DNA from 2 places in the Salinicola sp. MIT1003 genome. Region 1 is predicted to be linked to the other one. Evidence: predicted binding sites of a transcription regulator. Region 1 holds the regulator's gene; the other holds the start of a gene.
What was found. Region 1 encodes FliA, which starts transcription of late flagellar genes. Its sites were predicted from a motif close to CTAAAGTTNNNNNNNNNNCNGCCGATA; they were not measured.
Positions count from the first base shown of each region.

Region 2: a site for FliA is predicted at 4,144-4,170, ahead of flgM (flagellar biosynthesis anti-sigma factor FlgM). Genes of this name have one in related genera too.

Region 1 is NZ_MCAP01000004.1:88,126-93,811, forward strand. It holds gene flhB (flagellar biosynthesis protein FlhB) at 1-716, shown strand, start outside; gene flhA (flagellar biosynthesis protein FlhA) at 713-2,800, shown strand; gene BC443_RS02215 (flagellar protein FlhE) at 2,890-3,351, shown strand; gene BC443_RS02220 (RNA polymerase sigma factor FliA) at 3,479-4,177, shown strand; gene BC443_RS02225 (ABC-type transport auxiliary lipoprotein family protein) at 4,399-5,028, opposite strand; gene pqiB (intermembrane transport protein PqiB) at 5,025-5,686, opposite strand, start outside.
Region 2 is NZ_MCAP01000012.1:83,334-89,019, forward strand. It holds gene flgE (flagellar hook protein FlgE) at 87-1,418, opposite strand; gene BC443_RS07685 (flagellar hook assembly protein FlgD) at 1,483-2,184, opposite strand; gene flgC (flagellar basal body rod protein FlgC) at 2,214-2,624, opposite strand; gene flgB (flagellar basal body rod protein FlgB) at 2,629-3,048, opposite strand; gene flgA (flagellar basal body P-ring formation chaperone FlgA) at 3,265-4,101, shown strand; gene flgM (flagellar biosynthesis anti-sigma factor FlgM) at 4,217-4,489, shown strand; gene BC443_RS07710 (flagellar protein FlgN) at 4,524-4,976, shown strand; gene BC443_RS07715 (histone-like nucleoid-structuring protein, MvaT/MvaU family) at 5,089-5,469, opposite strand.

The sequences.
Region 1 (5,686 bases):
AGGCCATCGCCAAGTCGATGCTGGTTGGTGGCGTCGGCGTGGCGTATCTTTGGTCGCAGCACGGTACGCTGCTTGGCCTCATGGAAATGCCGATCCAGCAGGCGCTGGCCACGGCGATGCGATTGGCGGCCGTGGGATGTGCGCTCATCGTGACCTCTTTGATACTGGTTATCCTGATCGATGTTCCCTATCAGCTCTGGAGTCACAGCAAGAAGCTGCGCATGAGCCGCGAGGACATTCGCCAGGAACACAAGGAGAGCGAAGGCGACCCGCACGTCAAGGGCCGCATACGTTCCCAGCAGCAGGCCATGGCGAGACGGCGGATGATGAGCAAGGTACCGACCGCCGACGTGATCGTGACCAACCCGACGCACTATGCCGTGGCGCTGAGCTACCAGCAGGATTCCATGTCCGCTCCTCGGGTCGTCGCCAAGGGGGCCGATCACGTCGCTGCCAGGATCAGGGAACTGGGCGACGAAAATCGCATACCAAGGCTGGAGGCGCCGCCGCTGGCACGCGCCCTGTATCATCACGTCGATCTGGAACAGGAGATTCCCGGCGACCTCTATACGGCGGTTGCCGAAGTCCTGGCCTGGGCATTCCGTCTCAAACAGGTCGAAACCGACGGTGGCGATATACCGCCAACCCCCCGCGACCTGCCCGTGCCGCCAGAGCTCGACGAAGCGGCGTCAGATTCATCCAAGGAGAGTGAATGAACGCGCTCACCCAGTGGTTCGGTCAGCGCAAATGGCCGGCAGAAACGCAATACAAGGTGCTCGCGGGCCCTGTACTGATCATCATGATCCTGAGCATGATGATCCTGCCGTTACCGCCATTCGCGCTCGACCTCTTCTTCACCTTCAATATCGCACTGTCGATCATGGTGCTGCTGGTCAGCATGTTCACGGAAAAGCCGCTGGATTTCGCGGCGTTCCCGGCGGTTCTGCTGTTCTCGACGCTGCTGCGACTGTCGCTGAACGTGGCATCCACCCGGGTGGTGCTGATGGAAGGGCACGAGGGGGGCGATGCCGCGGGCAAGGTGATCGAGGCCTTTGGCGAGTTCCTGATCGGCGGCAACTTCGCCGTCGGCCTGGTGGTGTTTCTGATTCTGGTGGTGATCAACTTCATGGTCATCACCAAGGGTGCCGGGCGAATCGCCGAGGTGGGCGCGCGCTTCACCCTGGATTCCATGCCCGGCAAGCAGATGGCGATCGATGCCGACCTCAATGCCGGTCTGATCGGCGAGGAAGAGGCTCGCAGGCGGCGTACCGAGATCAATCAGGAGTCGGAGTTCTACGGCTCCATGGACGGTGCCAGCAAGTTCGTCCGCGGCGATGCCATGGCGGGCCTGCTGATCATGGTGATCAACCTGATCGGCGGGTTGATGATCGGCGTGGCGCAGCATGGCCTGCCATTCGGCGAAGCCGTGAAGACCTATACCCTGCTGACCGTGGGCGACGGCCTGGTCGCCCAGATTCCGGCGCTGGTGATATCGACGGCGGCGGGCGTCACGGTATCGCGCGTCAATACCGATCAGGACGTCGGGCAGCAGCTGTTGAGTCAGCTGTTCAACAACCCGCGGGTCATGTTCCTCGCGGCTGGCGTCATGGGGCTGCTCGGTCTGATCCCTGGCATGCCGAACGTGGTCTTCCTGCTGTTTGCCGTGATCCTGGGATCGCTGGGCTGGTGGATGTCCCGACGCGAGCAGGTCAAGGCCGTGCGCGCGGTGGAAGAAAAGGCACCGCCGGCAGTGCAGGAAACGCCGGAGGCGAGCTGGGACGACGTGCAACTGGTCGATACCCTGGGCCTGGAAGTGGGGCACCGCCTGATCCCGCTGGTAGACCAGCGCCAGCAGGGAGAACTGCTGGGACGCATCAAGAGCGTGCGCAAGAAGTTCGCCCAGGATGTCGGCTTCCTGCCGTCGGTCGTCCATATTCGCGACAATCTCGAACTCAGCCCCAACACCTACGTGATCACCCTGAAAGGCGTGGAAGTCGGTCGTGCAGAGGCATTTCCGGGCAAGTGGCTGGCAATCGACCCGGGCCAGGTTTCCGGAACGCTGGACGGCACCAAGACCCAAGACCCTGCATTTGGCCTGACCGCCTACTGGATCGATACGGCGCAACGGGAACGGGCCCAGATCTACGGCTATACCGTGGTGGACGCGAGCACCGTGATCGCCACGCATCTCAATCATCTGCTGCATGAAAACGCCGGTGACATGCTGGGACGCGCCGAGGTTCAGCAGCTTCTGGACAAGGTGGCGGAGCAGCAGAAGTCGCTGGTGGAAGACGTCGTGCCCAAGCTGCTGGCGCTGACGACGTTGCAACGCATCCTGCAGAACCTGCTTGCCGAAGACGTCCCGATCCGCGACATGCACACGATTCTCGATGTGCTGGCGGAGTACGCGCCGCAGCAGTCGGATGCCAATGAATTGACCGCGCTGGTGCGTGTTGCGCTGGGCCGGGCGATCACCCAGCAGTGGTTCCCGGGACGCGAGCCGATGCATGTGATGGGGCTGGAGCCGCGGCTGGAGCAGGTCCTGGCGCAAGCGCTCAACAACGGTGGGGCGCTCGAACCGGGGCTGGCCGAAACACTGATGCAGCAGACCGCCGCCGCGGTGGAGAGACAGCAGAACCGTGACGAACCGACCGTGCTGGTCGTTCAACACGGCCTGCGGGCGCTGCTGGCGCGTTTCCTGCGTCGCCAGATCAAGTCTCTGGTCGTGCTTTCCCAGGCTGAAATTCCCGACGATCGCAACTTGCGAGTCACGACGACCATCGGGGCGCCGTCGTCATGACGGTCGGTATTCGACCGGTGAGGAAGAGAGCGCTATCTGCGGTGTCGACGGTGGCGTTGCTGCTGCGAACGTCTTCCCTGGTGCCGAGAATGCGCGCAATGATCATTCGCATGCTAGGCGGGGCGATTGCCATGGGACGGCCGGTCGTCATAGGTACGGTTGCCATGGGTACGGTCGTCATAAGTACGATCGCGCCGGCTTCGGCGGCCCAGAGCACCTGGGTAGGCCAACTGCCGCGCCAGACGGTCGTGGTGTCGGAGCGACCCCTGGAAAGTGCGCCGATCACGCTGCCGTCATCGGCGGAGCAGGCCGAGATCGCGGCCGTTCGTTGGGTATTCGAGACCGATGCGCCCGCGCCGACGTTGAAGACCTGGCTCTGCCATGGCCAGCTCTGTCTACCGCTGGTTCGATCGCGAGGCGAAACGCAGCGCTTTGCGGGGCGGGCCGCGTCCCTTCCGTTCCGGCTGCGTTTCCTGTGGCCACCGGGAAAGCATGCCAGTGGCGATCGGGTGATCACCGGCGGGCAACTGATCGTCGACTATCGCCAGTGAGGCTGACAAACAGCCGAAATAGCCACTGGAAAACAGGCAGTTTGCCGCCTTGGCTTGGCGTCCGCGCGGCATAATGGGTATAGGTCATGCCCCCATGACCGTAAGGTGTTTTGCACGAGGCCATTCGATGTATACCGCACAGGGCAAAATCGATCAGCACGCATTGATTGAGCAGTACATGCCGATGGTGAGACGCCACGCGCTCTCCCTCCAGGTGCGTCTACCCGCCAGCGTGGAACTCGATGATCTCGTTCAGGCCGGCATGCTGGGCCTGCTGGACGCCATGGGGCGCTACGACAATTCACACGGCGCGAGCTTCTCGACCTATGCCAATCAGCGCATTCGCGGCGCGATGATCGATGAGCTGCGTAGTCGTGACTGGATGCCGCGCAGCGTGCGGCGAAACGCCCGGGCGCTGGATCAGGCCGTGCGCCGGCTAGAGCAGCAGTTGGGGCGGGCGCCGGATGAACGCGAGATCGCCCAGGAGATGGGCATATCCCGGGATGACTATCATCAATTGCTGATCGATGCCAACAACGGTTTTCTGCTGACGTACGACGAGAGCGACACCGAAAATGGCGTCGCCACGGTCGCGGAAGGCAGTCTGCCATCGCCGCTGGAGGCACTGCTCGATGCGGACAACCGTACCAAAGTGATGGCGGCGATCGATGCCTTGCCGGAACGGGAAAAGCTGTTACTGGGGCTCTATTACCAGGAAGAGCTCAACCTGAAGGAAATCGGCGCCGTGCTCGGCGTCAGCGAATCCCGCGTCTGCCAATTGCACAGCCAGGCGGTAACGCGTCTGCGAAGCCGTCTGAACCACTGAACGCCTGAATCACTGATCGCCTGAGCCACGGATCATCTGATTCCCTGATCGACGTCCGGCTCCCGGCCGAAGCCGGAATCTCTGCCCACCCGCAAACACGCAAACATTCGATGGCACCCGAGCGCCTATCGAGCCCGGCATGGCGACTTTGTCTGACTACATTGCCATGCAGGTTCGATAGGCGCTCTGTCGTTGGGCGCTGCTCTGTCGTTGGGCGCTGCTCAATCGTTGACTGGCGACGTCGTCGAGACTGCGCGGATATCGGCGGCGATCTGCCGCGCCACATCGTTCCACACGGCACCGAGAGTGCGCACCAGGGCAGGATAGCCGTCGTCGCTCAAGGGTTGCGTGACCTCGAAGTGACGCTGCGCCACCAGGTCGTTGCCCTCGTGAAGCTGCCATTCCCCCGATGCCACGGCCTGACCGTCATAGCGGCCCTGGAACTGGTCGACACTGAGCGTCAGTCGTTGCGCACCCGCTTCGCTGCGGGCGGTGTTCAGGACCACGACATTCGGCAGATCCGCCGCCAGCGATTGCCGCAGACGGCGTGTCAACTGCTGCCCCAGCGACTCGGCCCACAGGTTCTGGTTGGCCGCGTTGAGTTCGATATCGCTGGTCTGCATGACGATCCCTTCCTGGTCGAGGTAGCTGGCCACCTCGACAGGACCGACCGCCAGCGCGGGCGCTTGCAACGAAGGCTCACCCGTCTGCTGCGGACTGTCGGTCTTCGGCAGGGTATATCGATTGGTCGGCGTCGATTGGGCAGCACAGCCGGCGATCGCCATAGTGGCGATCGTCAGCAGGGCGGTGGCGCCAACTCGGCGCCAGCGAGACAGGGACGACTTCATCATTGGGGAGCCCTCGGCACGGGATCGGTTTGGACTTCACGGTCGAAAATCAGCGCGTTGGGTTTTTCGCTCAAGGTCTTGGCGACCGGCTGCAGATCCCGCATCAGCACCTCCAGCTGCTTGAGCGTGTCATTCAACTGACGATACCCCGAAGAACCGGCAGAGAAACCATTCAGCGTATTCTGGAGTTCTTCCAGCGTGTCATTGAGACTGCCTGGCAACTGCTGCGTCGCGGGATCGGAGACGATGGCATTGACCGATTCGGCGATCTGACGCACTTGCTCGAGCGTCTGCTGGGAGGTCTGCATGGTCTCGTCCAGGCGATCGAGAATCGGTTCGACCTGCAGCTCGTTGAGCTTGTCGAGCAGATTGGAAACCTTCTGCTCGATCTGTGCGAAGCCGCCGGAAATGGTCGGGAACACCGGCTTGCCGTCGAACGTCATCGCCTCGTAGGGAGGCGCGTCGTCGCTGAAGTTGAGATCGACAAACAGCGCGCCCGTCAGCAGGTTGCCCGCCTTGAGCGTGGCGCGCAGACCGTACTCCTTGAACATGGTCTCGAAGCGGTTCCGAACCTCCTGGTCGTCGATATCCGTATTGATATCCTCGTTGCTTTCCAGGCGCTGCGGTTCGATACGAATCAATACCGGAATCGCGAACTGGG
Region 2 (5,686 bases), on a different contig from region 1:
GTATCTATCGAACCCGGCCTATCGAAGCGAGGTCGTTGCCGGCCGACTCGCGACCGGCAACGCCAATGCTGTTGGCGACAGGATTATCAGCGCAGCTGCGCAATCTGATCCATGACTTCGGACTGGGTACGGATCGAGTTGGTGTTGGCCTGGTAGTTGCGCTGCGCAATGATCAGGTTGACCAGTTCCTGCGTCAGATCGACGTTGGAGGCCTCCAACGTTTCGGACTCGATCGAGCCCAGCGTGCCGGTACCTGCAATGCCCAGCAGTTCGTTACCGGAAGCCGCCGTCGCCGCGAACAGGTTGTCGCCGGAAGGCGTCAAACCTTCGGGGTTACGGAAGGTGGCAAGGGCAATCTGGCCCAGATCGACGGTCTTCTCGTTGGAATAGTTACCGACGATGGTGCCGTCGTCAGCGAAGCTGATGCCGACCAGTGCGCCGGCGGCATAGCCATCCTGCGCCAGGCTCTTGACAGTGGAGTCACCGGCGAACTGCGTGCTGCCCGCCATGTTGAAAGTGGCGTTGATCTCCTCGACACCAGTGCCTAGCTCATTGGCGGTGAACGTCAGATCGGGCCAGGTGACCGGATTGGCCGTTGTCGCTTCGCCGTTAATGGTTGCGAGCTTGCCGGAATTGTCGAAAGTCAGCCGCAACGGTGCTTCTGCTGTCGCCGGGTCAGCTACAGATCCGAGGCTATCTGCGGTCAGTACACCATCGAGCGCCGTGCGAGCAACCCAAGTATTTTCACCGGTCTTCTGGAAATAGAGCGTTGCGTTATGCTGCGCGCCCTGGGAATCGTAGACGGTGAAGCTGGTCGAGTAGTTGTAGGCGATGGAGGTCTGATTAGTCGTATCCTCGCCGTTCTTCGCAGTCAGGTCGTTGTAGAGCGTTGCCGTCGAGGTGTCGTCGGCGACCGTGGCGCCATCCAGGTTGAGCAGGATGTTGATACCGGTGCCGGTGGCGCCCGTCGCGCTGGCCGGCATGTCGGCCGCCGGGATGTTGAGCACGCCCGGCTGGCCACCGGTAACGACGCCGGAGTTGACATCGGTGGCATCGGCCAGCCCGTAACCCATCAGCCGCGCGCCCTGGGCGTTCTCCAGGTAGCCGTCCGCGGTCATCGTCAACTGGCCGTTACGCGAGTAGCCCACCTGGCCTTCCTGCTGGAAGCGCAGGAAGCCGTCACCGGCGATGGCGATATCCAGGTTGCGCCCGGTGGCTTCCAGGCTGCCGCTGCTGAAGTCCTGCAGAATGCCGGAAACCCGGGTACCCAGGCCGACGGCGCTGTTGGCGAAGACGTCGGAGAACTGCACCGAGCCGCTCTTGAAGCCTTTGGTCTGCGAGTTGGAAATGTTGTTGCCGATGACATCCAGCTGCTGGGAAGCGGCGTTGACGCCGCTCAATGCCTGTGAAAAGCCCATGATTCATCCCCTACGTTTATCGGTTGCGTACGCTCAAGCGGTTTCGTGTCGTCAATGCTTTTGCTCAGAGAATCTGACGCACTTCCGAGAGCGCCACGGGATCCCGAGCAGGTCCCAAGTCCAGTTGCGGTCCATTGGCACCCTGGATCACGCCATTGACCAGGGCGTAATTCAGGGCTGCCGGTGCGTATGTCTCGTCTCCCACCGTCGCCGTCAGGGAGGCGGTATAGGTACTGTCGGTGGAGGCCTTGGAACCATCGGCCAACTGACCATCCCAGTTGAAGCTGTGCACGCCGGCCTCGAGCGGACCGGTAGAGAAGCTGTCGATGATCTCGCCGCTGGGACCGCGAATATCGATCTGCAGATCCTCGACGGCGCTGTCCAGATTCACGCCGATCGGCGTCGCGACAACACCTCCCGTGTCATCGGTCGCCCCCACCAGAACCTCGTTGCCCGGCACCATGACGCCCTGCCCGATCAACGCCGTCGCCTGCAGGGCCTGCCCCGCATCGATCTGGTCGTTGATTCTGGTAAGGCTGTCATTGAGCTTTTCGATACCACTGACGGTACTGATCTGCGCCAGTTGCGCGGTCATGTCCGAGTTTTCCATCGGACTGGTCGGGTCCTGATTCTTCAGTTGGGTAACCAGCAGCGTCATGAAGCGATCATTGAGCTCGCTGCCGGATTCCATTCCCGTAGTGGCACTGCTGGCGGCCGTGTCATTGATATTGGCTAGCGTACTGCTACCGATCACCGGACTGGACATGACATCTCCTTGATGTGGCCCGACACCGATCAGCCTTCGCCGATGGTGAGAGTTTTGGTCATCAGCGTCTTGGCGGTATTCATGACCTCGACGTTGGCTTGGTAAGAGCGGGAGGCTGCGATCATGTCGACCATCTCGTTGACCGGGTCGACATTGGGCATCTGCACGTAGCCCTGCTCGTCCGCCAGCGGATGCCCGGGGCGGTACTCCATGCGCATCGGTGTGACGTCGTCCTCGACCACGCCGGTGACGCGAACGCCGCCCGTGCCGCCGCCCTGCTGGCTCAGCGCCTGGAACATGACCTGCCTGGCGTGGTAGGGCTCTCCGTCCGGCCCGGCGACGCTATCGGCATTGGCGAGGTTGCTCGCGGTAACGTTCATGCGCTGCGAATTGGCCGACAGCGCCGAACCGGAAATATCGAATACACTGAACATGGACATCGTGTTACTCCGGCTGCATGGCTTTCTTCAGCCCCTGGATCTTGCGACTGACGAAAGTGACGTCCGCCTGATAGCGGAGCGAGTTGTCGGCAAAGGCCGAGCGCTCCCGATCCATATCGACCGTATTGCCATCGAGGCTCGGCTGATCGGGAATGCGGTAGAGCAGATCCTGAACGCCCGTTCCGCCTGACGCCTGCGCCGGAATGTGCCGAGCGGATGTCCGCGCCAGCGACAAGCCGCCGGAGCCTTCGCTCCGCCCCTGCTCCATGACCCGATCCAGTTCCGCGCGGAAATCGAAATCCCGCGCCTTGAAATTGGGCGTATCGGCATTGGCGATGTTGTTGGCCAGTACCTGCTGACGCTCTGCGCGCAGATTGATGGCCTCCTGCTGGAAGCGCAGCGCGTTATCCAACTTGTCGAACATGCCGTGCACCTCGGATGGCGTTCGCTGGAAAATTGACAGGATGGAGAATAGCGGCGGGCGGCACGATTCAAACCCGTAAACAGACCGTCAATTGCGCGCCATTTTCATCAATGCTCGATGACGGGCACGCTTACAATCGCTCTCCAATGTGGGGGATTGCGTCCACCGGCACGCTGTGCCGGGACGCGCTTGGTCCTGGATCCGTGACCTGGCTCCGTGACATGGACCCAGCCCCGAGAACAGCCCCACGAGATCCGCGAACAGCCCGAGACCCGTGATATGCGTGCCGATCCGACAGAAGCGTTCCCGCGTACCCGGTTGAAACATCGACCGTCTCGACGGCTCGTGCTCCGAGCCGGCGCCGCCACGCTGATGGCGCTGCTTTTCGCGCTATCGTTGCTGCCGCTTCCTTCGATCGCCCGCGCGGAACCGGCGGGTGAATCCTCCGAGGCCGTCGTCGCCAGCGTGCGGCAGTTCCTCAAGGAGCGCACTGCCCCTCTCGGCGACCAGGTGACGATCGATATTCGGGAAAGCGGTGTCGACCTCGGCGACTGCTCGACACCGCAGCCGTTTCTGCCGCGCCCCGGCGTGCCTCAAGGCCGGGTTACGGTAGGCGTTCATTGCGGCAGCGACGGCAGCCGGACACGCTATCTGCAGGCCACGGTTTCGGCGACGGTCCGCCATCTGGTGGCACTCCAGTCGATTGATCCGGGTCAACGGATCGATGCGACGATGCTGGGTTGGCAGGAGGCGGACATTTCCCGCCTGCGCCGTGGCTACCTCAATGACCTCGACCAGGCGGTCGGCAGGGTTGCCACGCGACGCATCCCGACGGGCGCGACGCTGACCGATAACATGATCAGAAAGCCGTGGATGGTGAAACGCGGTGATACGGTCGTACTGACCGCCGTGGGCCAGGGGTTTCGCATCAGCCGCAGCGTCGAGGCGCTGGATAACGGCGAATTAGGCAGTACCATCCGCCTCAAGACGGAGGATGATCAGATTCTACAGGGGAGAGTGACGGGTCAGGATCGGCTGCGCGTCGACCTGTGAGCGGGCCAGATAACTTTTTTAACAAATCTCTGCTCGAATCTCGTTCAGCTTCCGCTGGTCTTGCCGATAACGTAAGCAAGTACGTGATTGTGCATCCAGCCATGAGGTAATGACCTTGAAAATCGATCAAACACAACCGCTGACTCGCCCGACCCAAAGTGAGGCCGCTGAGCAGCGCAAAAGTGCGGAGTCGCTGGAAGCTGCCAAGACGACGGCCGGCTCCAGGACAACGTTGAGCCAGATCCCGAGGGGCGACGAGAGCGGAGATATCGATACTGCCCGTGTCAACGATATCCGCCAGGCGATCTCCGAAGGCCGGCTCGAACTCGATACCAGCAAGATCGCGGACGGTCTGGTCCAGAGCGTTCGCAATATGTTGGGTGAATAATCCCTGACTTCAGGTCCAGTTTCAGGAATTCTGCATGACGCCAGCTGAATTGATTGCCGAACAACATGCCTTGTTGGAAAGGCTCGCGGAAACACTCGATGCGGAGGCCGGCTGTCTCGGCGCCGGCAGGGCCGACGGGGAACGCCTCGGTGAACTGGCAGCGCTGAAGCAACAGCAGTTGAATGACCTCGATCAAATCGAGAATCTCCGGCGAGAGCATCAGCAATCGCAAGGATTCGGCATGGGAAGCCGCGGTGCGGAGCAGTTTGCCCAGTCACTGGACAGGCAGGAAACCTGGCAGCGGATTCGAGAACTGGCAGAGCGGGTCCGTCGGACCAATCGCCTCAATGGCCATATCATCTCCACACGGCTGGAGCACAATCAACAGGCCATCGATTTTCTGAATCGTGCCATCGGGGGCAGCGTCTACGGCCCCAAGGGCGAGTCGCGCCACAACGGCTTCGGCGGCATCAGCTCCAAGGCTTGAGGTTCGAGAGCCGCTAAATGCGAAACCCTCCGCCGTTGTATCTCGGCGGAGGGTTTTGTTTTAACCAAGCGCATGAAAAAGCGCCCAAGCGCATGAAAAAAGGAAAAGGCGCTTAGTCTTCCGTCCTGACGACCCAGGACTCGACGGTATCGCTGCCGTGTTCGTCTTTCCAAGCCTTCAAGGTCTTGTGATTGCCGCCACGTGTCTCGACGACTTCCCCGGTGTTGGGGTTCTTGTAAATCTTGAGCTTGCGCTTGCGTCGGCCACCGGTCGATCCGGTCTGCGCAGCAGCGGGCTGAGCGTTGTCAGCTTTCGGGTTCAACAATTCAATGACGTCACGCGTCGTCTTGCCATACTCCGCCATCAGAGCTTCGAGCTTCTCCTTGAACTCGAGCTCGGACTTCAGACGTTGATCACCCTCCATTCGCTTCAGCTCTTCTTCAAGCTGCTTCAGGAGCTGTTCTTTCTTGACGTAATCGCTAAGTAGAGACATTCGTTGGTCCGTTGCGGGTAGGTTTAAGCGTGTGAATTATTGCGGATATTTAAAAACTTTCAAGTCTTAGCGAGAGGTTTTTTAAAGCGCAGGGATTACCAGTATTTATTTAACTCCCGGCTCGTTAATGACTTAGCGTAATATCGACCTTCCGGCCTCGCAAAGTTGGCGTTTCTTTTATCGGTTGCCGATCCCGCTATTTACGTCATCTCCATCC